One region of the Alistipes finegoldii DSM 17242 genome, then DNA from elsewhere that is predicted to be linked to it. Evidence: riboswitches for the same ligand, from Rfam matches in the RefSeq annotation. Region 1 holds a riboswitch; each other region holds the start of a gene.
What was found. A riboswitch is a leader RNA that binds a small molecule or an ion and turns the genes downstream of it on or off. The one in region 1 is predicted to bind cobalamin.
Positions count from the first base shown of each region.

Region 2: linked by a shared signal. The riboswitch ahead of ALFI_RS04860 (putative transporter) and the one ahead of ALFI_RS01955 (hypothetical protein) in region 1 are both predicted to bind cobalamin.
Region 3: linked by a shared signal. The riboswitch ahead of nrdD (anaerobic ribonucleoside-triphosphate reductase) and the one ahead of ALFI_RS01955 (hypothetical protein) in region 1 are both predicted to bind cobalamin.
Region 4: linked by a shared signal. The riboswitch ahead of ALFI_RS11050 (TonB-dependent receptor) and the one ahead of ALFI_RS01955 (hypothetical protein) in region 1 are both predicted to bind cobalamin.

Region 1 is NC_018011.1:439,116-446,744, forward strand. Features, by position in the region: gene ALFI_RS01940 (BlaI/MecI/CopY family transcriptional regulator) at 21-395, shown strand; gene ALFI_RS01945 (hypothetical protein) at 402-614, shown strand; gene ALFI_RS01950 (M56 family metallopeptidase) at 708-2,882, shown strand; gene ALFI_RS01955 (hypothetical protein) at 3,255-4,694, opposite strand; cobalamin riboswitch at 4,874-5,087, opposite strand; gene ung (uracil-DNA glycosylase) at 5,530-6,192, shown strand; gene menA (1,4-dihydroxy-2-naphthoate octaprenyltransferase) at 6,405-7,298, shown strand; gene ALFI_RS01975 (sigma-70 family RNA polymerase sigma factor) at 7,495-7,629, opposite strand, start outside.
Region 2 is NC_018011.1:1,066,421-1,074,049, reverse strand. Features, by position in the region: gene ALFI_RS16875 (DUF3408 domain-containing protein) at 1-331, opposite strand, end outside; gene ALFI_RS04885 (DUF3408 domain-containing protein) at 353-793, opposite strand; gene ALFI_RS04880 (ParA family protein) at 796-1,554, opposite strand; gene ALFI_RS04875 (plasmid mobilization protein) at 2,072-2,491, shown strand; gene mobB (conjugal transfer protein MobB) at 2,476-3,687, shown strand; partial or broken gene ALFI_RS04865 (DUF2284 domain-containing protein) at 3,959-4,532, opposite strand; cobalamin riboswitch at 4,620-4,815, shown strand; gene ALFI_RS04860 (putative transporter) at 4,960-6,642, shown strand; gene ALFI_RS04855 (hypothetical protein) at 6,740-7,105, shown strand.
Region 3 is NC_018011.1:2,547,725-2,555,353, forward strand. Features, by position in the region: gene nrdG (anaerobic ribonucleoside-triphosphate reductase activating protein) at 1-9, opposite strand, end outside; gene nrdD (anaerobic ribonucleoside-triphosphate reductase) at 6-2,213, opposite strand; cobalamin riboswitch at 2,353-2,547, opposite strand; gene ALFI_RS11130 (ArnT family glycosyltransferase) at 2,750-4,456, shown strand; gene ALFI_RS11135 (GtrA family protein) at 4,453-4,821, shown strand; gene ALFI_RS11140 (hypothetical protein) at 5,087-6,025, shown strand; gene ALFI_RS11145 (hypothetical protein) at 6,030-6,506, shown strand; gene ALFI_RS11150 (polyprenol monophosphomannose synthase) at 6,603-7,328, opposite strand; gene ALFI_RS11155 (DNA alkylation repair protein) at 7,454-7,629, opposite strand, start outside.
Region 4 is NC_018011.1:2,530,322-2,537,950, forward strand. Features, by position in the region: gene ALFI_RS11035 (fibrobacter succinogenes major paralogous domain-containing protein) at 1-208, opposite strand, end outside; gene ALFI_RS11040 (hypothetical protein) at 226-1,467, opposite strand; gene ALFI_RS11045 (DUF5074 domain-containing protein) at 1,464-2,621, opposite strand; partial or broken gene ALFI_RS11050 (TonB-dependent receptor) at 2,634-4,712, opposite strand; cobalamin riboswitch at 4,837-5,050, opposite strand; gene ALFI_RS11055 (hypothetical protein) at 5,077-5,697, opposite strand; gene ALFI_RS11060 (relaxase/mobilization nuclease domain-containing protein) at 5,716-6,786, opposite strand; gene ALFI_RS11065 (MobC family plasmid mobilization relaxosome protein) at 6,776-7,144, opposite strand; gene ALFI_RS11070 (toprim domain-containing protein) at 7,246-7,629, opposite strand, start outside.

The sequences.
Region 1 (7,629 bases):
CTGAAAAAGCGCTTTTTACCATGGAGAAAAAATCAACGGAACTCACACGCGGCGAAGAGGAGATCATGCAGATACTCTGGCGTCTGGGGGACGCGGTGGTCAATGAGATCATCGCCCAGACCGAGGAGCCGCGGCCCAAGTACACCACCGTCGCCACCTTCCTCAAGATTCTGGAAAACAAAGGTTTCGTGGGACACACCCCCGAAGGCAAAAGCCACCGCTACTACCCGCTCGTCGGCCGCGAGCAGTACGCGCGCGGGGTCATGTCGTCGGTGCTGACCTCCTATTTCGACGGCTCGCTGGCCCGGATGGTGTCGTTTTTCTCGCGGAACGAAGACATTTCGGTCAAGGAGATGGACGAGATTCTCGAAATCATGCGGAACGCAAAAAAATAACGCGCTATGAAACGGCTTCTGCTCTTCCTGATTCTCCTGCTGGGCCACGCGGCCCGCAGCAAAGGGCAGACCTCCGGTCCGCCGCAGGACGGCATGCGGCACGCTGCCGAAACAACTTCCGAGACGAATGAAACACACCGGTGCGGCGGCATTCAGGCCGCGGCAATACGACCGTCAAAACACACCGCAGCCGTCGCTGCCGCAGCGCCCACCCGATAAACCGCCAGCCGCAGCGACACGCCCGAAAACAGCGTACGCCAACCGACGATAAACGCCCGAAACACAAGCACACGACCAGTCAAATCACTGACAATGAAACCCGCAATCATCTACATGCTCGAAGTGCTCGTCTGCAGCGGAGTCCTGCTGGCGGCCTACGCCATCCTGCTCGAACGCCGGGTAAAATTCCGCTGGTGCCGGCTCTACCTGCTCCTGACGACCTTCGCCGCGGCCCTGATTCCGCTGCTGCGGATTCCTGTATGGCCGGGGCGCATCGTCGCAGCCGCACCCGCCATCCCGCCCGACCTCCCCGTCTGGATGGGCGAAGTGCTTCCCGACGAGGGCGGAAGTTTCGCCGTAACGCCCGAAATTTTCTGTCTGGGGCTTTATCTGCTGGGAGCGGTCCTGATCGCCGGCGTCATGGCATGGCAGGTCTTCCGCATCCATAGGCTGCGGCGCGGCGCCGAAATTTCCCGGACCGGCGACTATACGCTCGTCCGCACGCGGCAGGAAATCGCTTCGTTCTCCTTCCTGCGCACCATTTACGTCTGGGACAAAACGCCTGCCGGGGAGCTGGCCGCCATTCTGGCCCACGAGTCGAGCCACATCGCCCACCGCCACTCCATCGAACGCATCCTGATGGAGCTGATGAAGGCCCTTCTATGGTGGAATCCCTTCGCATGGATCGCCGCACGGCGGCTGACCGAGGCCGAAGAGTTCGAGGCCGACAACGACGTGCTGAGCAGCGGTTACGACCGCGCCGAATATATGCAAACCATCTTCAGGCAGCTTTTCGGTTATAGTCCGGAAATAGCCAACGGGCTGCGCAACTCCCTCACTAAAAAACGCTTTAAAATGATGACCAAGCAGACAAAGAGCAGGCACGGCCTGCTGCGGCTGGCGGGTACGTTGCCCGCCGTGATAGGATTGTTGTGCGCATTCGGCTTCACCTCGCGCGCAGCTGTGATCGTCGCCCCGGCGACCGCCCCCGCAACCGGAACGACCGAAGAGCCGGCCGACATACGAACCGCGGCCGACGCGATGCAGAAGCAGGACAAGACCTGCACGGCGACGCTATCGGTAGTGGATAAAAAAGACAAACACCCCATCGAAGGAGCGCTCGTACAGGCGGCCGGCCCCCCAAAAGGCACCGTCACCGGCAAAGACGGCCGGGCCGTGATAACGGTCCCCGAAGGCAGTGAACTCAAAATCAGCTATATCGGCTACGAGCCCCGGACCATCGCCGTAAACGACGAAAACCCGGTCGTCGTATCCCTGATACGAAACCCCAAAGCAGGCTTTACCCCCACCGACGACCTGCCCGACACGCCGCAGGAGCAACAGCAGGAGCAGGTGACCGTCAGCGTCGCCACCTACAAGGACAACGCCCCGCTCGCCGGTGCGCTGGTCAAGGTCAGCGGTTCGCAGATAGGTGCGGTCACCAACGACGAAGGCTTGGCCGCATTACAGGTACCGGCCAATTCGGCTCTTGAAATCAGCTACATAGGATGCAAACCGCATATCGCACAAGTCGGCGACAAGGCGCGTCAGATGTTCATGTTCGACATGCAGCCCGCAACGTCCGGAAGATCCGAAACGGAGGGCACGACCGTAACAACGACCGTAACGGACAAACCGCTCTATATCGTCAACGGAATCGAAACGAAGGAGATCGGCAAACTCGATCCCGACCGGATCGAGAGCATGAGTGTCCTCAAGGACAAGGCCGCCACCGCACTCTACGGCGAAAAGGCCCGCAACGGCGTGATAGTCATCACGCTCAAAGGAGCGGATATAGAACCTGCTACGTCCGAAAGCAACGGCAAGAGGGATGACGCCGAACAAACCGCGGCAAACGCCATCGCGATTAAAAACGGCACCCCCGAAAAGGAAGAGGCGTTCCTTGTGACCGAAACGATGCCTCTCTTCCCGACCGAAGATCCCGCCGCCCCGTACGGCGACCTCGGCAACTTCCGGGCATGGGTGCAGAAAAACGTAAAGTACCCGGCCGAAGCTTTCGAAAAGGGGATCGGAGGACGTGTCGTGCTGTCGTTCGTCGTCGAGAAGGACGGCTCGGTAAGCAGCATCGAAAAGCTCCAATCGCCCGACGCGTCGCTTTGGGAGGAGGCTCGCCGCGTCATCGCCTCTTCGCCCAAGTGGAAACCCGGCGAACAGCGCGGACAGATCGTGCGCGTGAAATATACGCTCCCCGTGGACTTCCGTCTTACGAAAGCGTCAGATACGCCGGCCCCGGAATCCGGAAAGTAGTTTTTCAACCGGCTCCGACCAAGCAGACTGCGCGGCGCCATAACCCGGATTCCCCAAACCGATCGGCCCGGATTCCCCGAATCAACCGGCTCCACGAATCGGCCGCCCGGCCTGCTTTTCCCAAGCCAAGATCCCGCGGACCGGCATCCGATCCGGATTTTCAAGCCCCCGCCGGCAGTCCTCAGAGACTGCCCCGGCTTTCCCAAGCCACCGAACCGACCATAAGCGGAAACGGCGTCCACCCTGAGTTCAGTGGACGCCGTTTTTATCGGCCTGCCGGACCGCCGAATAGCGATACCTGCGAGACCGCCCCGGCCGCTCCGGACTTTTCAGCCCTATCTCCGAACGGCTCTGCGACTCCGCCGCTCCGGATTACTCCCTGCAACAGCGAACGTTATAGCCGTATGCCGCATCGGATTTCGAAGAAGACTGCGGCTGGAGCAGTTTGCCCGTACTGAGCTTTTTCGAAATATAGAAACAAGAGATCGTGTTTCCCGAACGATAGTTGGACCAGTAATGCCCCGTACGGGTCGTAGCGAGACCGGCGAGATTGCCCTTGTCGCGGTTACGGTAACCCGATGTCGGGTACCAGTCCCTCAGATCGCCGAAAATGTAGGTCATGCCGTACTTCTCCCCATCCCATTCCGAGGTTCCGTCCACATAGCGGTCCTGATCGTCCGCAAAATCGTCCCACGTATCGCGGTCCGGCACCTTATACCCCACGGGGCACGGATCGTAGCAGGTTTTCGCGGTATTCCACAAATCGGCGCGGGGCTTGGCCAGCCAGTCGTAAACTCCGGTCGCACCCTTGTTCGAAAGGAACGAAAGCGGATGCGCCGCGGCGTATTCCAGTGTCGAAACGGCCGCCCCGCTCTCCTGCTTCCACGCATGCGTATCGGCGAAGGCCGGATTGACGACCGAATTTTTCGCCGCCTGCGCAAAAGCAGTCGCCGAGGTTTCGGGGGCCGTACCCCCGCAGAACGGGTCCTTGCGGCCCCACTGGTAATAGAGTCCGTAAGCCTCGGCCGATCCGGGCGTCGTGCCGACGGCTCCCAGCGAACGGTCCAACAATACGCGGCCGTTGGCATAGGTCACCCTCCGAGGTTCCGGCGTGAACCAGAGATGCCAGCTCCACACGATCTCCCCCGCGGCATCCGCAAGCGCGATGACGGCATTGCCCTTCGCGGCGCCTGCCGCCGTAAAGAAGATGCGGCCTTTTCCGGCATCGAGCGAAACCGCCGAAATCTCCTGCTCCAGCCCTTTCGTCACCCAAAGCCAGTCAGCTTTCATGCCGTCGGCAAGCGCGATCGCGGCATCGTCTCCGCTGCCGTTGCCACGCACCGCAGCGTCGAACATATAATCGCCGGCCTCGCTGACGATATAGCAGTTGGCGGTTCCGTCCCGGCTCAGGTCGATGGCCGTCACCGGCGCCTGCACGGCCGTCAATGTCGGCGTAGTCGCACTCCACGGCTTGCCGTTGCGGTCGGTGACGGTCAGCGTCACGGCCGTTTCCGACGGAGTTGCGGACGCCGTAACATCGAGCGCGCCTGCGTAGGCATCCCCCTCGCGCCCGGCAGAGACGACAACCGTCCAACCGGAGAGGGCCTCATCAGGCTCGGCGGCGAAAGTCAGCCCCTCCAGATCGTCGCCCGTCACCGTGAAGGCGAGCCGCTTCTGCTCCCCGACCGTAAATTCGACGGGATTCTCCCCGGCGAACGAGATTTTCAGTTCGACCGGTTTCTGTTCCGGTTCGTTGTCGTTACAGCCCGATGCAAACAGGGCCAGCAAACATCCTAAGATCAGTTTTTTCATCTTTTATCCGTTTTTGGTTGAACACTGTTCCGTTCCGGCGGACCGCAAAGATGAAAAGGCACACTCCGACGCACACGCAACAAAGCGCGCGCAGTCCGGCATCCGAGGTTGTTTTCGACACACTCAATACGTTCGGTTGAAAATGACCCAAGACCTGCTCCATTCACCGTAGAAGCGAAATCCGTATAATCGCGACGGCAGGTCTTCTGACTCGCCCTTCTCTCCGGCGCCTTCCCGGTCCGCGGAGGACCAGTGGCCAAGAATGCCGGAAAATACTTTCAATCAAGAAAGCCGGGCACACAGCAACGGGAATTGTTACCGATTCTCACGGTATTCCCTTTTAATTCCCGGCGACCGCAAAGGGACCGGGAAACCGTAGCGAAAGCAAAGGTAGCACAATCCCTCAAATAAACAAAAAAAACGCAGCCGGAATTCGGGTTGCGGCACAAATCCCCTCCGTACCGTCAGCCGCCGGGTCCGAGCGGCGCCATGATCCGCCGGACCTGTCCGGTGTTGTCCATCACGCCGCAGCGGAGTCCGGCACGCGGTTGTCGGCCGGCGGGTCCGAATCAGGGCCGCGCCCTGCGCACGGTCGAATGCCTTCGGTACGTAACCGCCCCCGATCACCGGCATCGAGACCTGCGTCAGCCCCAAGCCGTCGCCGATCATATAAATCAGCGTCACGGCCCCTTTCGGCGGTTTTTCCGCATCCGCGCACGCGCAGTCAGCAGGCAAAGCGCAAAAAACAAAACCCCTTTCCTTATATCGGCAGCGAAAACAACTGGAATTTGCCGACTTTTTACTACATTTACACCACTTTAACACACCTTGCAACATGGATGTAAAGATCGCCCCCGACTGGAAAGAGCTGCTCGCTCCCGAATTCGAAAAACCCTACTTCGCCGACCTCACGCAGTTCGTACGGCAGGAATACGCCACGCGGCGCATCTATCCGCGCGGCAGCAACATCTTCCGCGCCTTCGACAAATGCCCGTTCGACAAGCTGAAAGTGGTCATCATCGGTCAGGACCCCTACCACGGTCCCGGACAGGCCAACGGGCTCTGCTTCTCGGTAGGCGACGGCGTGCCGTTCCCGCCCTCGCTGCAGAATATCTTCAAGGAGGTCGCCGACGACACCGGGACGCCCCCTCCCGCGACGGGCAACCTCGACCGCTGGGCCGAGCAGGGCGTACTGCTGCTGAACGCCGTGCTGACCGTCCGCGCACACGAAGCGGCGTCGCATGCGGGCCGCGGCTGGGAAACCTTCACCGACGCCGTGGTACGCGCGATCTCCGAACGCAAACAGGGCGTCGTATACATGCTTTGGGGCAGTTACGCCCAGAAAAAGGGAGCTATCGCAGACCCGCAGCGGAATTTCATCCTCAAGTCCGTACACCCGTCGCCGCTCTCGGTCTACCGCGGATTTTTCGGCTGCCGCCACTTCTCGCGCGCCAACGAATATCTCCGCAGCATCGGCAAGGAGCCGATCGTATGGTGAACCGTCGCCTGCCGGTCCGGTCTTGCCGGTCGTCTTATCGGTCGTCGTATCGGTCGGAAGTTTCCGCCACCTCAGGCGGCGCGGGGACTTCGGCCTGCGCCAATCCGGGATCGTCTGACTACGCCCTGCCCCGGAAGGAGCCGCAAAACGGTTATCCGCCCAAACAATACAGCAATAAAACCACACGCAGCGCATAAGTCCGCTCCGGAAACATGAAAACACAAACAGCCACCAATTCGTTTCGGGCATGGATGCTCGCGGCGCGGCCCAAGACGCTGACGGGAGCCGCCGTACCGGTGATGCTGGGCTGCGCTTTAGCCGCTTCGGACGGAGATTTTCACCTGCTGCCCGCCGTGCTGTGCCTGCTGTTCGCCTTCCTGATGCAGATCGACGCCAACCTCATCAACGACCTCTGGGATTACCTCAAAGGCTCCGACGGCAAAGACCGGCTGGGACCCGAACGGGCCTGCGCGCAGGGCTGGATCACACCCCGCGCCATGCGTCGCGGAATCGCCCTGACGACCGCGGCCGCCTGCATCACGGGCTGCGGACTGCTCTTTTACGGCGGCTGGTGGCTGATCGCCGTCGGCGCGCTGTGCGTCGTGTTCGCATTCCTCTACACGGCGGGACCCTATCCGCTGGCCTATCACGGCTGGGGCGACCTGCTGGTGCTGGCTTTCTTCGGATTCGTCCCCGTCGGCTGTACCTGTTGCATCCTCAGCGGCAGCTGGACATGGCAGACGGGCGTCATTTCGGCGGCCTGCGGACTGGCGATCGACACCCTGCTGATGGTCAACAACTACCGCGACCGCGAGCAGGACGCCCGCAGCGGCAAACGCACGCTCGTCGTCCGGCTGGGCGCACGGGCCGGCAGCGGGCTTTATCTGGCACTGGGATTCGCAGCCGCAGCGCTCTGCCTCCCGCTGCTCTGCGACGGCCGCATAGGAGCGGCAGCGCTTCCCCTGCTCTACCTCGCACCGCACACGGCGACATGGCGGCGCATGGTGCGGATCAGCCGCGGCCGGGAGCTGAACGCCATTCTGGGCGCCACGTCGCGCAACATCCTGCTCTTCGGAATACTGCTCTCGATCGGGCTGCTGCTGTAAAGACGGTCCCGAAGCGCACACAGCGCAACCCGCGGCCCCGAAGCGCACCCCCACACACCACGCACCAATAGCATCGCCGCACCGAAACGCATACGGCAGGCCAGCCGCTCACAACAGCACTAAACAAAAAAAAGCCGTCATTTTTGACAGCTTTTTCACTCACACGACCCGACCGGGCCGGATATGTCGCCGGGCGTCAGCCCAGATACGATTTCAGCAGTTTGCTGCGCGACGAGTGGCGCAGGCGGCGGATCGCCTTCTCCTTGATCTGGCGCACGCGCTCGCGCGTCAGGTCGAACTTCTCACCGATCTCTTCGAGGGTCATCTCCGA
Region 2 (7,629 bases), 630 kb from region 1:
AGGTCTGTTCGAAATCGGGGACGGCAGTCCTCCGACGCCGGGATTTCGGCGCCTTTGCCACCGCACCGCCGGGTTTTACATGCGCAGTGCCGGCAATGCCCTGCCCGGAGGAGGCTGCTTTCGTCATGGTTTTAAGACAGGCTGCCGCCGAAGGAATCCTAATGGCAGGTGTTTTCGTTGCGACCGCAGGCTGGAGAAGGGATGAGGTTGTCATGGCAGCTTGCCGTAAGGAAAAAGCCGGAAGCCTCCGAATAAAAATTGATGCAAGAAGCAGTGCCGTGAGGGGCGGAATACCGAATAGGTGCGGCTCGGAAAAAAGATCGTAATACACGATTCGAAAGTTTTTGGATTGTTAAACGATATTTTTGGGATTGCGTTTTTTGTAAATGCGGTTTATCTCTTCGCGGAAAACTTCGATATGATACCGCAGAATATTGTCTATATAGGCTGTTGCGGTCAGACGCTCCCCGCCGATTCTTTTGAATATTTCCAGAAGTTTGCGCTTGGTTGCCGTACCGACATACAGCGAGGCCCTGTTGTCAAAGTTTGCCGGAGCGAGAAAAGTCCGTTCGTAATCGGGTGCGGGGATCATTCGCCGATGCCGGGATTCAGACCCGTCGTCCGAAGGTGGCGATTGTTCTTCTGCATCCGAGGTCTCCCGGGGCGCATCGTGAGTATCTTCAGGTTCGTCGTCGGGGATTCGCCGGACGACTTTCGAGGTAAGAGGCGCCTGCCCGGCGATCATCTGGCGCATGAGGTCTTCGTCGACTTCGATTTTCGGTTTCTTGGCCATAATTATCGTATTTTAAGGATTTCGAGGATTTCTGCCGCCAGTGCCTCGATCTGCGCTTCGCGGGCGAAGATGCGCTCCGGAGCCAGAAGTGTCGAACGACAGATACCCGAGCCGTCGGGCAGCAGTTCCTTGTTGAATTTCGAACGGAAGGGAACATGCGTCGCCATGAGCGACAATCCGAGTTTATGAATGATCGCCTCATACTGATCGTAAAGAGGAGTACGCTCCCGACGGTCGATCATCGTCCAGAAAAGATGGGCGGCCTGCAATGAGGTGTCCTTGTCCTGAACGAATCCATGCTCTATTCCCCGTGCGAACGTAAGGGAACTCTCCATGACGAGTTTGTCGGCCTTCAAAGGAATGAAGACGGCATCTAAGGAGGAAAGTATCCGGATCACGCCCCCGGCATTTACGGTTCCCGGCAGGTCGTAGAGAATTACGCGCGGCAGATAACCGTTTTGCCGGATGCGCTCCACCTCTTCGGGAGCCTCGGGAGGCATACACTTCAGCAAGGGCCACAATTTCCGACCCGTAGCCTTGAACTGGCGTACCATCATCAGCTTGTAGTAGTCGCTGTGCTCCACGACTGCCAGTTCGCGTTCGCGCTGGGCATGGATCGACCATTGCGGATAGTCGCAGTCCACGACAAGAACGTCATGCCCCAAAGTGTAATGCAGGTAGCTGGCCAGCAATACCGTGAATGTGGATTTTCCGATGCCGCCTTTCTGATTGCAGATTGAAATGTTTACAGGTTCCATCATTTGAATATGTTAAGAATTATTTATATGGGTAATGTTTTCTATTGATGTCTGTTTCGATAAACTATCGTACATATATGGGTTTATTTATATATTTATTTTTTTAATTCTGCTCTTCTCCGCTTCCTTATCGAATCGTCTGTTTGATTGAGTAGCGAACCCGATAAATATCGACTTAATCATCCGTTTGTTTATCCGAATAATTCTTTCTGCCGCAATATACATCTTCATTTTCCAACCCGGCTGCGATGTCCGCTCCAGTCCGCTCCAGTCCGCACCGATGGATTTTTTTTGCCCCGAAACGGTTGTAATATTGCACCGGGAACAGACCCGGCCCCGGAAGCCGTAATGGAGGATTTTCGAAATTTCGGTCAGAGATTCTCCGGCGCGGATTTTTCGCCTCACTTGAGGCGAGCGAGCTGTACCTTTGTATGCCGAAAAGTTTTTCGGCATACGAAAGGTGCTCGCTCTGCGAGGCTGGGTGGCGTTCCCGAGTCACGCCACTTAAACTACCAGACTGATGACAACCACGAAAAAGAGGATCGGACGCCCGACAACGACAGATCCCAGAGTCCACAGGTATAATTTCAAACTCACCACGGAAGAGAATATCCGCTTTAAGCAGATGCTTTGTAAGGCAGGATTGGAGCATAACCGCAGCCGGTTTATCGTCAAAAGAATCTTCAACGAGGAGTTCGTCGTCGTCAAACGCGACCCATCGAAGACACAATTCGTCGCCCGGCTGAATGATTTTTATTTCCAATTCCAGAAACTTGCGAACAACTACAACCAGATTGTAAAGGCCATCAATGCGCACTTCTCCAACGTCGCGATCCCGCATCAGATCGCTGCATTGGAACAGCGAACGAGAGAGCTGAAAGCCCTCAGTATCGAGATTCTGAACCTCGCAAAACAAGCTAAGGAGTGGTTGCGAATATAAGATCGGGCTCCTCGCCCGGTGGGGCTTTGCGCTATAACAAGGAGAAAGTGGATAAGGATGAAGCCGAGGTGCTGCTTTGGCAGAAGATGCTCGAACCGTTCGATAAACACGGACGACTGGATATCGATGCCTGCATGGATAGTTTCTGGCCCTACCTCGAAGCCAACCGCAGAACGACCAATACGGTCTTCCATGCTTCGCTGAACCCTTCACCGGAAGACAGGCTGACAGACGAACAGTTGCGGGAAATCGCAAATGAATACATGCAGAAGATGGGTTACGGAGATCAGCCCTATATCGTCTTCAAACATAAGGACATTGATCGGCAGCACCTCCACATCGTATCGTTGCGCGTCGATGAGAAAGGCTGTAAACTACCACACGATTTCGAAGCCCGTCGTTCTGCGGAAATTACCCGCGATTTGGAACATAAGTACAACCTCCATCCGGCGGTCAAAGGTCAGGAACAGAGGGACACTCCCGATCTTCGGAAAGTAAATTATAAGGCGGGAAACGTCAAACAACAGATCTCATCCGTCGTCAGGTTGTGCCTGCGGAATTATAAATGCTCGTCCTACGGCGAGTTCCGCACGCTGCTGGAACTGTTCAACGTCTCAGTCGAGGAACGTACGGGAACGATCGAAGGCAGAAATTATGCGGGTATTGTCTACGGAGCCATGACCGACGACGGCTATGGAACGGGTACGCCCTTCAAGTCGAGTAAAATAGGGAAAGACGTAGGTTATAATGCCCTGCAAACGTATTATGCAAAATCAAAGGAAAAACTGAAAGCACCGGGAGCGCTCGACCATTTGCGCCATACGGTCAAAGATGCCATGAGTTCGCACAATACACGGGACGAGTTCCGGCAACTGTTGAAGGTGGACGGTATCGACACTGTATTCCGTATCAACCCCGTGGGCAGAATCTACGGCGTAACGTTTATCGACCACACCAATGGCATTGTCGCCAACGGTTCGGTGCTGGGAAAAGAATTCTCGGCCCGTGTTTTCAACGAGCTGTTCCCGACCTCCCAAAAAGAAGATCAACACGCGGAACGCCAATACGAACAACGAAGCCGCACGGCAAATCCTGTCTCAGGAGTTGTCGACACGCTGTTGGACTTGGCCGATGCGCGGGCTTATGAAGAACAGCAAAGAATCCAGCGACGGCGGCGAAAGAAACAGCGGTTTTGACCTATTCTTCCATGGATGCTCGCTACATCCGATTGCCTTTTGCGTAGCCCGTGCCGCTTTCCATCCGGAATACCGCCCGCTCCTGCAAACTGCCCCGTAAACCACTGTCAACACATACACCGCATCATATACCGTCCCGCCTGATGCCTTCGATAAGAGGGTAGGGCGCCGGAGCTTATCTGCCGAGTACAAAGCGTTCACCAGCTTCCGGGTAAGATGCTTTTCACACAAGACCCGGACATTCCTTGACTGACCTTGACTGAAACGGCCTTTATCCGTTCCATATTACATTATCCGCATTGTGGAAGAATCCGCAAACAAGAGTCAGATACTCAGGCAGCCGTCCCTCCTCGCCCCATTTTAGTTCGATGCCGAACAGTTCGGAGGTTGTGCGTACGATGTCGAATCCACACGCTTCGAGCGACGGCCTCACCAAGTTGGGATGACGGCAGGGCTTTCCATCAGTGCGCGTGCAGGTTCCCTTCGGGCAGTAAAGACAGCTTCCGACATAGGTAAACGCTCGTCCGTCGTATTGGTGTTCCATTTCGAGTAGCCGCTGTTCGAGCCGGATACGTTCGGCGCGGATCAACGTCATTGAATCCGAGATCGGAAGATTGGGAACGAGCGGGGTGATTTTTGTGGCGACGAGCAATGCGGAAGTATATTCCGCAAAGTATTCCCCGACATCGAATCGGAATGGCGGACACCCCCAACTGCGGCCGTAGTTGGGGGCAGGCGATACAATAATTCCCGATACGTTCGACATCGCGGAAGCGCGCAATGTAGTCGGAAACGGACAGCGATGCAGTAAAATCTTCGGCCGTGTAGCAGGGATGGAATTCCATAAGATAAAAAATAAACGTTTCTTCCGACTTCATCGGTTTTGCAGTGAAAAAATCGGAGTTCGAAATGGCATTTCAAAATAAACCGTTATCTTTGCCCTCAGATTTGGTTTCCTGTTCCCCGTACAGGGGAGGGAATGAAAAGGGAATCGGGTGTAAATCCCGGACAGTCCCGCTGCTGTGAAGCTCCGCAGAAAGTTCCGAACATCTTAGCCACTGGTCTTACGACCGGGAAGGCTTCGGAACAGGAGTCAGTCAGAAGACCTGCCAGATCGATTCGACGTCGGAGGACCCCGAGGAATGGGCATTCGATATCGGTTGTGTATTGCATGATAATTTTAATTCCGAGGTTGTTCTTGGGGCTGCTGTGCCGTTTTCGGCACACGGGTTTCGCTTTGCGGGGACAGCTCGGCCTAAAACGGGATTCGGTATGGAATTGCTCGAAAGGTTGTTGTTTGGTTCCGAGTCGCTTTGGGGAGGCGGTGTGGCTCATTCGGTGCTGGTGCTGGCGTTGGTCGTCGCCTTCGGCATTGTTCTGGGCAAGGTGAAGGTTGCCGGAGTGTCGCTGGGCGTAACGGGCATTCTGTTCGTCGGCATTGCCTTCAGTTATTTCGGCATGAACATCGACCAACATCTGATGCACTTCCTCAAAGAGTTCGGCCTGATTCTCTTCGTCTATTCTATCGGTTTGCAGGTCGGACCGGGATTTTTCTCCTCCTTCCGCAAGGGCGGCATCACGCTCAACAAACTGGCTGTGCTGGTTGTGGCACTCGGCATCGTTACGACGGTTGCCCTCTATTATGTCACCGGACTTCCCATGACGACGATGGTCGGCGTGATGTCGGGCGCCGTTACGAATACGCCCGGTCTGGGCGCCGCGCAGCAGGCTTTCAGCGACATGCATGCCGGGGCCGATGCGCCTGATATCGCAATGGGTTATGCGCTGGCTTATCCGCTCGGTGTCGTCGGAGCCATCCTGACCCTGCTGGCACTGCGCTGCCTGCTGCGCATCGACGTGCGGCAGGAGGAAGAGGCGGCCGGGCTGGGCACGGACGTTCTGAAAGACCTGACGACCCGGCGGATCTCCGTCGAAGTCTGCAATCCGGCCATCGAGGGCAAAAGCATCTCCGGAATACGGCATCTGGCCCTGCGCGACTTCGTTGTGTCGCGCATCTGCCGTCCGGGCGGAGCTCCCGAACTGGCCGACGCTGCGACGACGCTCCGCTGCGGCGACCGGATTTTGCTCGTGGCGGCGCCCAAGGATGTCGAGGCGCTGGTCGCTCTGCTCGGCCGCGAAGTGGACGCCGAGCAGATGATACAGGACCCGAAGATGATCTCGCGGCGCATCCTGATCACCAAACCCGAGCTGAACGGCAAGACGCTCGCCGAACTGCGCGTCCGCTCGTCGAGCGGCGTCACCATCACGCGCATCAACCGTTCGGGCATCGACCTGGTGGCGGCGGGGAACTTGCAGTTGCAGCTGGGCGACCGGGTGACGGTCGTGGGCTCCGAACTGTCGGTGGCCCATGCCGAACGGCTTTTCGGCAACTCGCTCAAACGGCTCAACCATCCCAATCTGATCCCCATTTTCATCGGCATTGCGTTGGGTGTCGTCCTGGGCAGCATTTCGTTCTGGATTCCGGGGGTGCCCCAGCCCGTGAAACTGGGGCTGGCCGGCGGTCCGCTGATCGTCGCCATCCTGATCGGCCGCTACGGGCCGCATTACCGGCTCATCACCTACACGACGATGTCGGCCAATCTGATGCTGCGCGAAGTGGGCATTTCGCTCTTCCTCGCGGGCGTGGGGCTGGGTGCGGGCGAGGATTTCGTGCCGACGCTCGTCGCGGGCGGATATGTCTGGATCGCCTACGGCGCCGTGATCACGGTCGTGCCGCTGCTGCTGGCGGGCATTTTCGGACGCTATCGCTACAAACTCAACTACTATACGCTGATCGGCGTGCTTTCGGGCGCCTCGACCAATCCGTCGGCGCTGGCCTATTCGACCGAACAGACCACCTCCGACGCCCCTTCGGTGGGATATGCCACGGTCTACCCGTTGTCGATGTTCCTGCGGGTGTTGGCGGCTCAGCTTTTAATTTTGATTTTCAGATAACCCCAAAAAGGCGCGGCGAACAAAGACCCGTTACTGCCATAACAAGTCATTGCATAGAGATTAGTAGTCGGCCGCGCCTTTTTCTAAAATAACAGTTATGAATATCTTACTGTATGGAGTTCCGGCCGCGACGGCCGAAGAAATCGCCGGACGATACGGCCTGAAAGTGGTGAATTCACCCGACAAGTTCGACGTGTCGGGCACGATGATGCTGGTTCCGCCGATCGATGCTCCGCGCTACCTTCTGGCTTTCTACAACGCCATGCTGCGCCACGAAGAGGATGTCGATGCGGTCATTATCTGCGGTGCGGAATCCTGTGCCGTCGTCAGTACGGTGCAGTATTGCACCCCGCAGGGGAAATTCTTTACCATATGCGGCGATCTCGACGGAGAGGAGCTGGAGTCGGAACTCTGTGGGCTTCTCGATTCGCTTTTCGCCGAAGGCAACCGTATCAATTTTTAGCTGTGGAAAGCAGTGGTATTACACGCAAGGTATCCTATCGTGTGATGGAATCGACCGTTGATTATTCGAGACGCCGATAGTAATATAATGCCCGGTCGCCTGTGAAAGGCTGCCGCTTAATAGGACGGCGTTCGAACGTGAAAAGACCGACAATCATCGTTTGCCGGTCTTTTCACGAGACTTGGAATCAGTCTGTTGTTTCGGCATTATTAGGATAATAAAAGAGAGGACTATATTTTGACCAAAATACGGAACTGCCGCCCCATGTGGCATAAACCCGATAAATTCTCAAAAGTTCTTTTTCAACGGTATCTTCCCCGCATCTCTCTTCTTATCTCCATGTCGTTTCTCTGTTTTAATAGGGTGCCACCAAGAGGGCGTCACATTTTACCGACATCTTTTGTGCAAAAAAAAAACACATTTGTCGAACGTTTTTACACCCTGACAGCGATAATTTACGCTCCGCCGTGACTTTTGCGACGGAAAATCCCCCTTCCCGGAAAAATCGAAAAAAGGCCCCCGAA
Region 3 (7,629 bases), 1.6 Mb from region 1:
AGCTGTCATACGGCCTCCTGAGCGGGCGAACTTTTCTGTCCGGCCGGTTCTTTCTGTGCGAACGGTTCCTGCTGCGGGTGCGCACCTTGCTGTCCGGGTGTTTCCGTGCCGCCCGCCGCCGGTTTCATGTTGCCGTAATAGCGGCGTTCGGCCTCCTGCTGGCGTGCGGCCGAGAAGTTCGAGACCCGTTTCATGTAGCCGATCACGCGCGTCAGGTAATCCAGATCGTCGCTATGGCATGCGGGACATGCTTTCAGATAGCGTTTGTCGATATGCCCGCACTTGTTGCAGACCGTATTGGGAATGTTGAACGTAAAGTAGTTGCAGCCCTCGGCCGCGGCCACGCGCAGCAGGTGGCGGTACTGCTCCTTCGAAAGGTGCTCTTCGAGATTCATGTGTAGCGCCGAGCCGCCCGTGAGGTGGTCGATGTAGCGGCGTCCGTGCAGCCGGAATTTGTCGACGACGTTCAGCGACTGGTCCTCGACGACGTAGAAATAGGAGTTGTAGCAGTCGCGCGGCACGGCGTATCCGTCCTCGCGGTCCCATTTGGCGTGCTTCACGCCGACGTTTTCGGCGGGGATCATCTCGCAGTTGAACATCAGCTCCTTGGTGCGGTATTTCTTGTTGTAACGCTCGATCAGCCCCAGTACGTTCTGCACGAAAGCGACGTAGTCGTCGTTGTCGTCGATGCGGATTCCCAGAAATTCGGCGGCTTCGACCAGTCCGTTTACGCCGATGGTCAGGTATTGGCGCGAAAGGTTGATGTAGCCCGCATCGAAGAGCGGCAGCATGCCTTTGGACTTCAGTTCCTTGAGGTTTTCGTTGTAAGCCGTCTGTACTTTGTGTACCAGATCCGTGATCTCTTCCAGATAGGTGAGATAGTGCATGCCGTTCTTCACGGCGTACTGGATGCAGCGGTTGAGGTTGATCGTCAGCACGCTCTTCGAGCCGGTCGAGACGCCGCCCGCGCCGAGCGTGTAGCTGAACCCGTTGTCCTGAATCTCGTTCCGCAGACGGCAGCAGCTCGACAGCGAGTCGGCGTTGTCGCTGATATAGGTGAAGAACGAGTGCCCCTCGGCGTACATCTGCGCCGTGATGTCGCCCCACTCCCGGTCCATCACGTCGCCGTCTTTGGTCAGCAGCGCCATCGTCTCTACCGGGAAAGTCAGCACGGTCTTGGTGCGCTCGCGGTTGAACCACCTCATGAAACGCTTCTGCAGCCACGACAGCGACTCCCAGTGCGGATGCGAACCGTCGGGAAATACGAACTCCCCGAACAGGCTTTCGAAGTAGTAGCGGTCGTAGTAGGCCACGTTCCAGAACACGGCTTGGAAGTTGCGCGCCCCGGTCGGCTGGTTGATCGAGTAGACGATCTGTTCGAAGCAGTCGGTGATTATCTTGTCTATCGTGCGGCGTTTTTTCGAGAGGTCGGCCACCTCGTCGGCCCGCTTGTAGTAATCTTCGCCGTACTCCTGCTCGATGAAATAGTTCATGTACATCAGGAATTCGGGCGTGGCGCATGCGCCCGAAAGCATCGACGACACGATGAAAACCATGTTGACGAATCCGCCGCAGAACGATTTGAGATTCGTCGGACGGGTCGAGTTGCCGCCCACCGAGAGCGTGCCGCCCAAGAGCCACGGATACATGGTGATCGAGGCGCAGTAGTTGGCCATCGACGTCTCGTCGTTCTTGTAGATGAAGTGCTCCTTGAGCAGGTGCAGGTATTTGTCCGACAGCTCCTTGCCGTACATCTCCTTGATGCGGTCGGTCAGCAGGCGGCGGTTCAGGCGGATGAAGTTCTGCTTCGGCAGCTCGCCGATCAGCGTGGCGATATTCTTGTTTTCGACGTTGGCGTTGGCGTCGTATTTCGAGCCGGTCGCCGGGTTCGAGGCGTCGCAGTAGTTGATCAGAAATTCGAGTTTCTCGCGGTCTTCGCGCTCCTCGGTGTGTTTCTGGCGGTAGAGCATGTAGCTCTTGGCCACCGCGAAGTAACGCTCGGCCATCAGCGCCACTTCGACCTGATTCTGAATCTCTTCGACGCTCATGCCGTCGGACACGTGTACGCGGCTCAGTATCGACGTGATGTCGTCGTCGGTGGCGTAGCTGCCGACCGAAAGGAAGGCCTTGCGTACGGCGCGTTTGATTTTCTCGACGGAAAACGCTTTGCGCTTGCCGTCGCGTTTTACGATGTAAAGTTCGGAAATGCCCATATTTTCTCCTGTTTTGTTGTTGGCCGGTTATGCGATAAAGCCCGCTTTTGCCGGCGGACGGCCGCCTGAAAAGCATGGTTTCACCAAAAAAATCAGTGTAAAACAAAGTTGCTGCACCGCTCTATATCCCGAAAGCGGGTGCCGTATATCGGTCAGGCAGGTCTTCTGACTCGCTCCTTCCGCACGCCTTCCCGTCCGACGGACAGTGGCTCTGAGAGTGTGCGGAGCGCAACGGAGCTTACAGCTACGGGGATAGTCCCTGATTTGCACAGGAGTTCCCTTTTGATCCCAAGCCGGCAGCCGCCGGCGGGGAACCTTGACCGGGAGCAAATATAGAGATTGTTTCCGAGGCGGCAATCGTTCGGCGCTCCAATTAATGAACAAATTGTAAACAATACGGCCGACGGCGGCCGACGCGGAAAAAATATGCCGCGTCCGCCCTCATGCGGTGATTTTTCGCAAAAGCTGTCCGCATGCACCTCTCTTTGGGGGCCGGGTGGCGCAAAACCGATAAATTTTGCTACCTTTGCCGCCGTATGAGAGCATCCGTCAAAAAGATATACGCTTCGTTCGGTCCCGACGCCTTGGTCGCGTTCTGGCTGGGTGTATGGTGGATTTGCAACCTCTTTCAGGCCGGGCTTACGGAGCTGGCCAACGACGAGGCCTACTACCATATGTTCGCCGAAAACATCTCGTGGGGCTATTTCGACCATCCGCCGATGACGGCGCTGCTGGTCTGGCTTGGGGAGCATCTCTTCGGCGGGGAGTTCGGCGTGCGGTTTTTCTTTACCCTGCTGCAGCCGCTTTACCTCTTTGTCTTCTGGCGCATCATCCGGCCCACAGATGCCGACCGCCGCGATGCGGGGCTTTTCGTCATGCTCTCGGCCGCGACGCTCATGCTGCAGTTGTACGGTTTTATCGCCGTGCCCGACGGTCCGCTGATGATGACCGCGGCGTTGTTCCTGCTCACCTTCAAATGGTTCACCGAAGGGCGGCGCGCGGCGTGGCTCTGGATGGGTGTGGCCATGGCGCTGATGGCCTACAGCAAGTACCACGGGGCGCTGGTGGTGCTCTTCGCGCTTGCGGCGACCCCCCCCCGCGTGTTCCTGCGTCCGACCCTATATCTCAGCGGCGCGGTGGCGCTGTTGCTGCTCGTGCCGCATTTCGTGTGGCAGTACGAGCACGACTGGGCGTCGCTGGCCTATCATCTGGCGGGGCGTAACTCGGTCTTCCGGCCCGGTTACGTCGCCGAATACCTGCTCAACCTGCTGGTCGTCTTCAACCCGTTCTTCGTGCCGCTCTATGTCCGGTCGTGGATCGCCGTGAAGCCGCAGAACGCCGTCGAACGCGCGCTGAAATTCATTCCGGCGGCGTTTATCGTCTTTTTCCTGCTTTCGACGCTGCGCGGATACGTCCAGCCCCAGTGGGTGATCGTCGCCGTGTTCGGACTGCTCTATACGCTCTTCACCTACGCCCGGCGTCATCCCCGGACGCGCCGCTACCTGATGCGCATGGGGTGGGTGACGCTCGCCCTGATCGCCCTGACGCGGCTGGTGATGATCTTCAATCCGCTGGGCATCCGTTACGAAGTGTTCGACAACCGCACCAGTTACGGGGAGATCGCCGAAATCGCCGACGGCCGTCCCGTCGTTTTCCGCCACGGTTACGCCGTTGCAGCCAAATACGCCTTCTATACCGGCGGAGAGGCCTACTGCCAGCCCAATATCCGCTACCGGACCCACCAATGGCAGTTCCGTGACGACGATACGCGCTTTGCCGGCCGCGAAGTGCTGGTCGAGACGCCTTATGACGAAGCCGACACGACGGGCCGCGTCCGGAGCGTCGTACTGCCCAACGGCAAGCGTTTCACGTGGTTCGTCGATACGCATTTCCATCCGACCCGCCTTGTGGACATCTCCTTCACGGGGCTTCCCGAACGAGTTGCCGCGGGCGATACGCTGCGGCTTTCGCTGCGAATCGAAAATCCCTATCCTTATAACATCGACTTGGGCGGCGACATGTCGCTCGTCATGCTCTGGAAGCACGGTCGTTTCCGCGTCGAGGAGTTCGACACCGGGGAACGTTTCCGGATTCCCGCCGAGGAGGAGATCCGGCGCGAAGTGGCGTTCGTCGTGCCCCGACAGCTGGCCGGGACCGATTTCGACGCCGGCTTCGCCCTGCGCCGGGAAGGGTATACGAATTGGTTTAACGGAAAACCCCTCCGCACGGAGGTTGCGCGATGATCGAGCAGTTTCTCAAATTCTGCATCGTGGGCGGTTCGGGCGTCTTCGTCGATTTCGGAATCACCTACCTCTGCAAGGAGTGGCTGAGGCTCAACAAGTACGTCGCCAATTCGCTCGGCTTTCTCTGCGCCTCGACGACGAATTACATCCTGAACCGGATCTGGACTTTCCACAACGAGAATCCTGACATTACGGGACAGTACCTCCGCTTTCTGGGCATTGCCGCCGTGGGACTTGTCATCAACAACCTGACGATCTGGCTGCTGCACGGCCGTTTCCGCCTGAATTTCTATCTGGCCAAGCTTTTCGCCATCGGCGTGGTCACCTTCTGGAACTTTTTCATGAACTATTTCTTTACGTTCTGACCTCTTTGCTGGAGCGGGCGTAACGATATCGGATTGCCGCCGGAATTGCCGCCGTGTTTTTCGATGCAATTGTCATTATTGCGGTCCGCAACCTTTGTATGTGTTATAAAATCCAAGGTTTGATGAAAATTCAATTTTCATCAAAATATATTATGAAATATTTAGTAAGTGTATGTGGGATATTTAATGTTTTATAGTATTTTAGGTTTTGGATATCCGCTTGTGTTCTCAAATTCAAATTTTGTGTCACTAACTTTTCAGTTTTATGAAACGTATTACATTGATTGTGATCGGTTTTGCGATCTTCGCAATGTCGTGTCAAACTCAGGAAAGCGAATCCGCCACGAATTTTCCTTCTGAAACGCCATTGCAAGCGGGTGCGGAACATAATCTTTATTTACAAGAGATCCTTAATTATTTTGGCGAGAATCCTGATGTTATGACGCGTGCTTCAGGGACCGCAGAGGATTTTATCAAACAGATGGCAAGTGTGCAGACGGCTGCATTGAAAAATCAGAATTTCAGAAACATGTCCACTGCACAGATAAATGCCTTTGTGCGAAATTGTGTGGATGTTTCGGTTGATCCGGCAATTATTGCTGCCGTTGAATCCTCCCTGCCGACGAAAGGTTTTTCCATTATTCCCGAAATGAATCGGGACGCCCCTTTGACTTCTGCCGTGAAAGGTTATATGGAGGAAGTGGAGCGTCTTGAAACTGCAAATGATTCTGATGCTGTATTTAAATCTAAAATGCAAAAAGCATATCTGACGTGGTATCGTGCGGCTGACGATGACGATGATCGGAAGTTGATCGCAGATTCGTATAATGTCTTTTTGGGTTCTTGGGAATATTGGACGGACAATGGTAGAGCGTGGGAGATTGGATTGAAATCTACCCGTACGATTAAGTCGTTCCTCAAGAAACTTGTTATTGCAGATGTTAAAGCAACAGCATGGGCTTGTTGGAAAGCAAAAATATATGCTCTCGTATTCTGGAAAGCTATGCTTGCAGCAGGTGCTTCCGGCAGTGCATATGCTGCGATTCGTTATTTGGTTTTTTATGAAATAATTTTCCATGCCAGCGCTGACGGCATGGGATATTATCGGATAGGAAATCAGATGTTCACAGTGGAAGAGGTGAAAAATATGCTTTGCAGGGAGATTGCACGCCAAAATCCTGAGCTGAATTTGTCCGTCGAATAGGCGTATGCTGCGGATCGTTGCCATAACCCTGATTCAGGGGATGTTGCCCGCTATTTTCGGGTTGGTGTTTTTATGGATAAAATCGGACGTAACCCTTATCGCTCCGTGGCCAATGCTGATGCTGTTTATCTTCTTTGCGAATTTGCTGATCGTTGCGGCAGGTTGGAAATATCTCGGCGTTACGCGGAGCGACAGGCAGGCGCAAGCCATACTTATGTTCCTTGCCGTTTTCGAGCCGTTATTGACCTATAAAGTGCTTATTGCCGAGGGAACGAATTTGACGCCGTGGGTGCAAATCGCTTGTTATTGCGCCGGACAGGCTGCTGTCTGGGTCACAATCGTCTGGGGGCCAGAGATATCCGGCTATTTTATGCAGCGACGTTGGGATAAAAAGGTGCTATCCGGAGAAAGGAAATTTCCGTCTCGCAAAGAATTCTTGGAAAAGCGGGAGCGGCACCGGGCGCAGAGATACAAAAAATAGTATCTCATAAAATAGACGAAGAAATTACATAATCCGATCCCGACAAAAATTTTTTACTTTTGGTTAGGATCGGATTTAAATTCTAGTTTTCATATTCTATGCTTTTTTCGCGGCCCTGATTTTGCGCAGCGGGAGTCCCAGCACGCCGAAGAACGCTTCGCGGAAGATGCCGCCGCTCATCTTGGAGGTGCCCTCGCGGCGTTCGACGAAGATGATCGATACCTCCTTGAGTTTCAGCCCCAGCCGCCACGCCGAGTATTTCATCTCGATCTGAAAGCCGTATCCCTTCATCCTTACGGCGTCGAGGTCGAGCGTCTCCAGCGCATGGCGCGAGTAGCAGACGAATCCCGCCGTCGCGTCGCGCAGGGGCATGCGCGTCACGATGCGCACGTACATCGAAGCGAAGTAGGACATCAGCAGACGCGACATCGGCCAGTTGACGACGTTTACGCCCTGCACATAGCGCGAGCCGACCACCACGTCGTTGCCCTCGGCGGCGGCTTCGTACAGCCGCACCAGATCGTCGGGATTGTGCGAGAAGTCGCAGTCCATTTCGCAAATGTAGTCGAATCCGTTGTCCAGTCCCCAGCGGAACCCCGTCAGATAGGCCGTTCCCAGCCCCTGTTTGCCGCTGCGCTCCAGCAGGTGAAGCGTTTCGGGGAACTCTTTCCTGCGTTGCCTGACGATTTCAGCCGTCCCGTCGGGCGAACCGTCGTCGATGACGAGCAGTTCGAAAGGTTCGGGCAGCGAAAAGACCTTGTCGATCATCGCCGAGATGTTTTCCTTCTCGTTGTAGGTCGGAATGATTACCAGTTTGCGCATAGGGCCTTGTTTTCGGATTTTCTATACAAAGGTAGCATTATTTTGCAAAAACGCGCCGCCCCGGCTCTTTTTCTGCGGGGACGGCGGATATTTCCGGCGCTTTGTGCGGGAGCCGCGCACGCTTTTTACCGGCGGCGTTTCATCGCCCGGATTTCCTGCTTCGCGGCGTCGCTCACGCGGTAGGACTCGATGATTTTCTGCAGCGATTTGTTGTAGGTCCAGTCGTCCAGCGAGCAGCTTCCCAGCCAAGCGTGTGTGCGCTGCGGAAATTTGACGTAGCAGACCGACACCGCCCATGCCA
Region 4 (7,629 bases), 1.6 Mb from region 1:
CCGGCTTGACCATAAAACAGTTAGAGGTATACGCAGCTTCGAGGTATTTTTGGTTAATGTCGGGTCCGGGCTCCGGTTCGGGTTCCGGCTCCGGTTGGGGATCGGGGTATTCGTTGGGGTTGTCGTCGTTGTGGTAGGAGCAGGCGACATTCCCGACGCTCAGCGTCAGCAGCAACGCAGGCAGCAACAGCAGTTTTTTCATTTTCATAGTGTGAAATCTCTATTTTATTGGTGTTGGTCGGGCCGCACGTAGATATGCATGTCGCGGGCCATGAAAATTTCAGTGGAGGTCTCGCCGATCCAGCCGCAGTACTGGTTTAGGGCGGTGTAGACGCGGATAAAGTCGACCCCCGGCAGGTGCACCGGTTCGCGGGTCTCGGGATCCACGGCCCATCCGATGTCGAAGCCGTTGTAATAGTTGCCGTTTTCGTCCTTGGCCTCGTTGGGATAGTTGTCTGCATAGGCGCCGTATTTGAACATGTATTGCAGGTAATAGGAGCCGTTGCCTGAGACATCCACGGCGTTCTTGGGCAGCAGCGTGCCTCGGAACGTCATTTCGTCGGCGTCGATCCACTTAGGATAGTAGTCCTGGTCGTGGAACTTGTTTTTGTAGACATAGTCGGTTTGTCCTCGATTATCCTCCCATTTGATGTAGGTCATATCGGTCAGGGCGCTGTCGTTTCCTTCGCCGGGCGTCGGGACATGGTCGGGGGCGGGACGATGATAGGTGATCTCATAACCGTAGGTAGCCGCCTCATCCGTGTACCACGGATTCTTGTCGATCTCGTACCACTTGTCGTCAGGCTTGCCGTTTTGGTTCTCGTCGAACATGACCATGATGATACCCGGTTCCGAACTGCCTCCGTCGACGCCCGGATGAGCTGCGCTGTTGAACGAGTTGCCGTCGATGCGGATGTCGTATTCGCCCGGAACGTTTACGACCGTATGGTCGAATCCGAACGTGATGTAACCGCCGTATGCGCCGAGAGAAACACCGCTCTGCATCTTTCCGGCGATGGCCTCCTCGGCCTTCTGCCGCATGGTCTCCGCCGTGTCGCCCTCCCGATATTCGGGCATCGCGTTCACGAACTGTCCCGGAGCCGGGCAGTATTCGTAGACCGTAGATATGTAGGGACTGTACTCTACCTCCTCTTCGACCACGTAAAAGGTCATCCGGTGCACGATCGGATTGACGGGGTCGAAGATTTGGAACGTTACGTCATAGGTGCCCGGGTATTGCATCAGGAAGATGTAGTCCTTCTCTTCCGAGAGCAGCGAATCGGCTCCCGAGGCGGTCTTAACCGTCCAGCGGTAACTTTCGCCCGTGAAGGCGGGTTTGAGATCGACGGTCTGCATGCGGGCGACCTTGTAAAGGTCGTCCAGCCCGAGGCTCACATAGGGGATGCCGTCGTTTTCACAGCCGCCGAGCGCGAGGGCCGACAGCAGGATGGCGAATATCTTTTTCATTGCCGAGTCTGTTTGCGTTCGAGAAAAACCATGTGTGCGGGGATATCGCCCGTGCGGACACTCCATTTGTGGACGCCTTCGCGCGAATAACAGTGCAATACGCCGCTCGAAACGTAGTTCTTGGCGTCGGTGACATAGATGTCGCCGTTTCGGGGGTGGATGGCAATGCCGTAGGGAATCACGATATCGAGCTCTGTGCCGTCGGTGATGAATTTGCGCGATACGACACGCTTTTTCTTGACGTCGATGATGGCGTAGGTTACCGTGTTTTTCGAGGTCTGGTTGCTGTACTCGACACTGTAGACATAAAGGGAATCCCCGGAGATGATCATGTTCGAAGCCGGAATGTTCATCGCCTCGGCCACCTGGTAACGTCCGCCGTTGGGTTCCAGCCGGTAGAGGTTCGACGGAACGTCGTCGTAGTTGCCCCGCGAGGAGACCCACAGGTTGCCGTAGGCGTCGGCTTTGATGCGGCTGAGGTTGATCGCTACGTCGATCTTGTACATTTGGCGCATGGTTTCCAGTTCGATGACCGAGACCGTCGAGTCGTAGTTCGGGGCGCGGTAACCGCCCGAATTGGCGACGTAGGCGCGTCCGCCGATGATGGCCAGTTCATCGGGCTGGTAACCCACGGTCACCTGGCCGACGATCTTATAGGTGTCGAGATCCACCTTGAAGACCGCGCCCTTTTGGGCGTTGGGATCCATCGCCACGGGCCCGACATACGCGCTAACGTAGGCATATTTGCCCTTGAACCGGATGTAGCGGCAGTTTGGAATGTCGATCTGCGTGATGCGCCGCGCCGTGTAGGCGTCCATCACCTCGACCTTGTGCGAACAATTGATGACGGCGAACAGCCGTCCGTCGTAAACCTGGATGTCGTTGCCCACGTCGCCCAATTCCTTGACGACATTGGGATTTTTTTCTGCATAGATACCCCGGGCATAGACCGCCGTACGGTAGTCGAGGTAGTCGATGTCCGCCTTGTTGCTGCCCATGTTGCCTTCGTTCAGGAGATACATGCCGATCGGATCGGCGTCGGGATCCTCCCCGAACGGCAACACCTCATACTCGGTGGGGTTCACCAGTTCGATCTTCCGGCAGCCGGCGGCGAGGCAGCAGCCGGCCAAAACGATGAAGAGATACCTTTTCATGGCTCGCGGAGGTTAGAGATCGACGCTGACGACGAACCGGAAGTTGGTCTTCGGCATCGGATAGTTGAGCACCACGTCGTAATCCTGTCCGAAAAGATTGTTAACCTCGGCCGTGGCCTTGAGGGTTCGGGTGCGGATCTTGAAAGTCTTTTGCAGCGAGAGGTCGCTCGTGTACCACGGCTGGGTGTGGTTGCGCGGGATGTTCTCCTGCTGGTTGTAGCGCTGGCCCGTGTAGATGAAGCTGTAATTGAGCCCCCACCCCTTGTAGAACAGCGCGAGGATGGCCGAGCCGCTGTGCCAGGGGATGTAGGGAATCTGGTCACGGTAGTAGGTGTCGGCCGGGTCGGTGATGTCGATGGCCTCCTGATAGGTGTACTGGAACTTGGTCGTCACCTCCAGTTTGCCGAGCGTGAACAGGGCGTTCAGCACGGCGTCCACGCCCTTGATCTCCACTTCGCCCAGATTGAGCATCGTCCAGCGGAACTGCTGTCCCTTGGGATAGGCGATGATTTTATCTGTGATTTTGTTGTAGTAGGCGTCGACCGAAACGTCGAGCATCCGCATGAAAGGCGATTTCTCAAAATTGCGCGTGTATTTCAGGCCGACGTTGAATTGTTCGGCATATTCGGGCTTGAGGAAGGCGTTGCCCATGTCCGTATAGTAGAGGTCGTTGAAGGTCGGCATACGGAACATCCGTTTGTAGAAGGCGCGTACAGAGAGGTCGTGGTTTTTCAGCACTTTGAACGATCCGAAGAACGCCGGGGTAGCCACAGCCTTGTCTGGCCGGGCTTCGAAGCGCTCGACCTTTTCGTGGACAAAGTAACCCAGCACGCTGGCCTGCATCTTCAACCGTCCCCATTCAAATGCCGTGGCCAATGCGGCCATATGGGTATAGCGCGTCGGAAAGGGGAAGGTGCCATCGCTTTCTGTGGGCATGTAAAAAGTGGCGTCGAGCGTATTCCATTGGAAGTCATAGGCCAGCGACACCTCCCAGTGTTCGAAGATGTTGTAGAGATTAGCGCACGAGAAATAGAACTCCTTCTGCTTGTAGGTGTTCTTGGTTTGGATCAACTTGGCGTCTTGATTCTCGTAATGGGTGTAGTCGGCGGCGTACTTGGTGTTGAACAGCGTGCGGAATTTCTTCGACCAGCGGTTGGTCAGCGTTCCCTGGATGAACGAGTTGGTGTCTCACAGCCGCTCACCATGGCGAAAGACGTTGTTGACGATGGCTCCCGGGATGCCGCGTTCGGAGTTGTAGGTGTAGGCCCGCACGGTCCATTGTCCGTCGGCCATCTTGCCGTGGAGTCCGGCCTCCATGCGCGTAGCGTTGATGTCGCCGTTCTGTCGGTAGGCCGTTGTGTCGTAGGCGATCTCGCCCAGCGTGTTGCGGCGGCGGTAGCGGAATTTGTACCGGCCGGTGGCATTGATCCACTCGCCGCTGAACGACGAGCTGACGGCGTCGGAGATCTTATACTCGTAGCGCATCGAGGGATTGATGAGCCCGAACGAGCCGGTCTTCATCGTGGCCTTGAAATTGGCCCGCTTGCCCTCCTCGAAGCGGGGGCGCCGCGTAGTGATGTAGATGGTTCCCGAGGCCCCGAAATCCTTGGCCGACTGGAAAATGTCACTCTTCTGTCCGTTATAGAGCGATATTTCCTCCACGTCGTCCAGCGAGAAGCGCCCCAGATCGACCTGCCCGTTCTGGGCGTTGCCCAACTGGATTCCGTCGTAGAAGACCGCCATGTGGTTGGTGCCCATTGAGCGGATGTTGACGGTCTTCAGTCCGCCTACACCTCCGTAGTCCTTGAGCTGCACGCCCGCGAAATAGCGGATGGCGTCGGCCACCGAAAGACTGTTCAGCCGTTGCAGGTCGACCTCCTTGAGGACCTGTGCGGGGATGACTTCGCGGTATTTGGGAATGACGGGGGTGCCGACGATGATGACCTCGTTGATTTTCTGGATACTGTCCAGTTTTCCGACGTAACGCCGGTTCGTGGTGGAATCGGCTTTATCGGATGCCTGAACTGCTGTGGAAATTCCCCCCCCCGCAATAAATGCGAGACATAGGATCGAAAGGTAGAATTGCTTCATTATGCGCTTGGTATCAATAGTTTGTTCGGTAACCATTGATTCCACAGCCGCAATGCAACGAAACAAAATGAAAAAGTGCTTTACATGCATTATCGATTCACGCCCATTCTCCGCAGGCTGCGAAACCAATCTGTCATGCAAGGCAGGTCTTCTGACTTATTCCGGTTACGACGCCTTCCCGGTTTTCACCAGTGGCTGAGATTGTCGATCCCTCATGTGTCCGTTTCCGGACAGGAACTTACAGCAGCGGGAACTGTTGCCGACTTTCACGGCATTCCCTTTTAATCGATCGGAGGCCATATGGCCTTCTTTCCGAACCTTTGCGTGGCAAAGATACAAAATTTACCAGTAATAAAAAATGTTTTTATTTTTTATTAGTCTGTGTCGTTTTATATTGGTCGCTCTGTTTATACCAATATGTAGCTTCGCCCCGCCATTCGTTCCGATCTCTATATAAATACCCGGTTGCCAATATTGTCAAAATTGATAATACGGTTAGAAATACGATTGTTCTCAGAACGATAGGTGGTTGTTTGAGATAGCGTATCTGGGTTTTCATTTCCCATAATGTATTGTTGGCGAGCTTTTCGAATTTCGTCGTATCAACTTCGTTCTTGAATTCGGATAAAGACTTTTTGAAACTTAGAACTTCAGTAATTATTGTTCGATTCTCCTTGTCGATCACCTCCAGTCTCCCCGCTAACTGCGCCAGCAACGCGTTGTATCTGTCGGTAAATTCCTGCATCTGCTCGGTTTTTGCTCCGGACAAGGCCGTATTCCGTTGCAGTTGTTCGAGCTGCTGTGCGATCTGCCCTTGCGAGCGTTCCGCGGCCTCTATCAGCCGTTCGATCCGTCCAAGCTGGACATTCTCCAAACCTGCGTTTCCTGCGCTGCCTGCCTTGGCGTTTTTGATGGTTTTGACAAGCGTTTCCTTGAGGTCTTCATACATCTCGATCGAGAGGTCGATCTTATTTTCGTTGTTCATGGTTTTCCGGTTTTAAGGTTATATTTTCATTTTGGCTCTTCTTTTCTGTTCTTCGAGCTTGCGGCGGCGTTCCATCGCGGCGATGGCCATTGCTTCGGCTGCGGCGTTGAGCAGCGCCGTGATTCGTGCTATATGCTCTTCGGGACTTTCTCCCGGCTTGCGCTGCAACTGTGCGGCCGATACTCCGACCGGCGAACTGGCCGGCGGAAGCGGAATCGCGTCGATCTTTCCGCCGGGGCTAGGCGCCGCAGGCTCTTCGCGCGTACCGCCGCCCATGCCGCCGAACAACCCGGCAAATGCCGAACGGTAATTGCCTGCCGCCGCCGAGAGGTTTCCGAGGAGCTCGGCCCGATGCAGCGCCTGCTGTTGCAGGTGGGTGAACCGGTTGTCGAGTTTCGTAAAGCTGAATGCCCTGTCGATCTTCGATCCGGAGAACTCGAAGCCGTTTTTCGAGAAGAGGACACCCTGCTTGCGGTTGGTATTTCCGCAATACTTATAGCGGACGTTGATGCCCTGTTCCTTTAATTTACCTTCCAACTCGTTCCAGTTCTTGCATTTGGGCAGACAGCCTTTGATCGCATCGTAGATTTCGTATCTGGTCTTGTCGGGTTCGCGCAGCCGCTCCCGCCGTACGTCGTCCTTTCCCGGTGCGAGATACAATCCGTACTTCTCGGTCAGCTCCCGGCAGACCTTGGCGTTGCGGATCTTGATGTTCCTGTCCGATATGGTCTGCCCGTTGTTCCCGACCCGGTTGTAGACCAGATGGCAGTGCGGATGGGGCTGGTCGAGATGGCGCACCAATAGATACTGCGTATCGGTGATGCCCATCTTTTGCATATACTCCTTTGCGATCTGCGTCATCAGGGCGTCGGTCATCCGCGGGGCGTCTTTGGGTGAGAAAGACAAGGAGATATGGCCGACATTGTTTTTCAGCCGTGGGTTGAGCATGGTCTGGTCTTTGAAGTCCTGCACCATATCCTTCACTTCCGGGGGCATGATTCCTTCGGCTTCCAATATCCGGGATTCTTCTTTCATCACGTAGCCTACCGTCCCCGAAAAAGACGATCCCGATATTACCTTACCGACCATCGCATATTTGTTTCAGGAGTTTTTCGATGGCCGTGATGATCGCCGCATGCCGTACCCTGACAGCCGCCAGACCTTTGGCATTGGCCAGCCGGGTCAGCTGGTTCAGATTCCGGGCGATGCCTTTGAGCTGGGCCATGAAATCCAGCTGTTCGCGTGTGATTCGCGCCCTTACCGTTCCTCGGTCGATCAGCTGGCGCAGGACTTCGGCAGGCGGTTGCCCTGCCTCGCGGCAGAGGGCCGAGAATCGGAGTTTCCGTTCGGGGCTGAGCCGCGTGCTGACGACGTATTTGCGGATGCGGCCGATACTGACTTTCGGGCGTCCGCCTTGTTTGCCGTATGTTTTTTTCGGTGTTTCCATGATAAGTGGTTTGTAAGCATTTTTTTTCAGACCAGCGGGATTTTACGCCGACCAGCGGGGAAGGCGCAGTTTTCGTCTACGAAAACACAACCTTGCCTTCCTTAAATCTTTACCCCTTTCCGACACGGTGGTTCAATTTCCGCCCTTTCCGCTTTCAGAGCTTGCAGATTATTCCGACAAGAGTGATCTTGCTTATCGGATATAGTTTTCGTGGTCTTAGGTCGGTCTTTTATGCGGGCGATCAGATAGTCGTTTACGTCCTTGTGCCCGCTGTAAAAATGCCTTTGGTCGATTACCTCGCTGCGGGGGCAAAGACGGATCAGATCGGAGGTCGTTTTACGCCCGGCTTCGTCGTTGTCAAAGAAGGCGTGAATCACCGGATGCCGGGAGAGAAACGGGATGGCTTTGGGCAGGTTGACGACCGAGTTCAGAACCGCGGCGTCGATGCGCAGTCGTTCGGGATGTTTCAGCGAAAGATAAGCGAG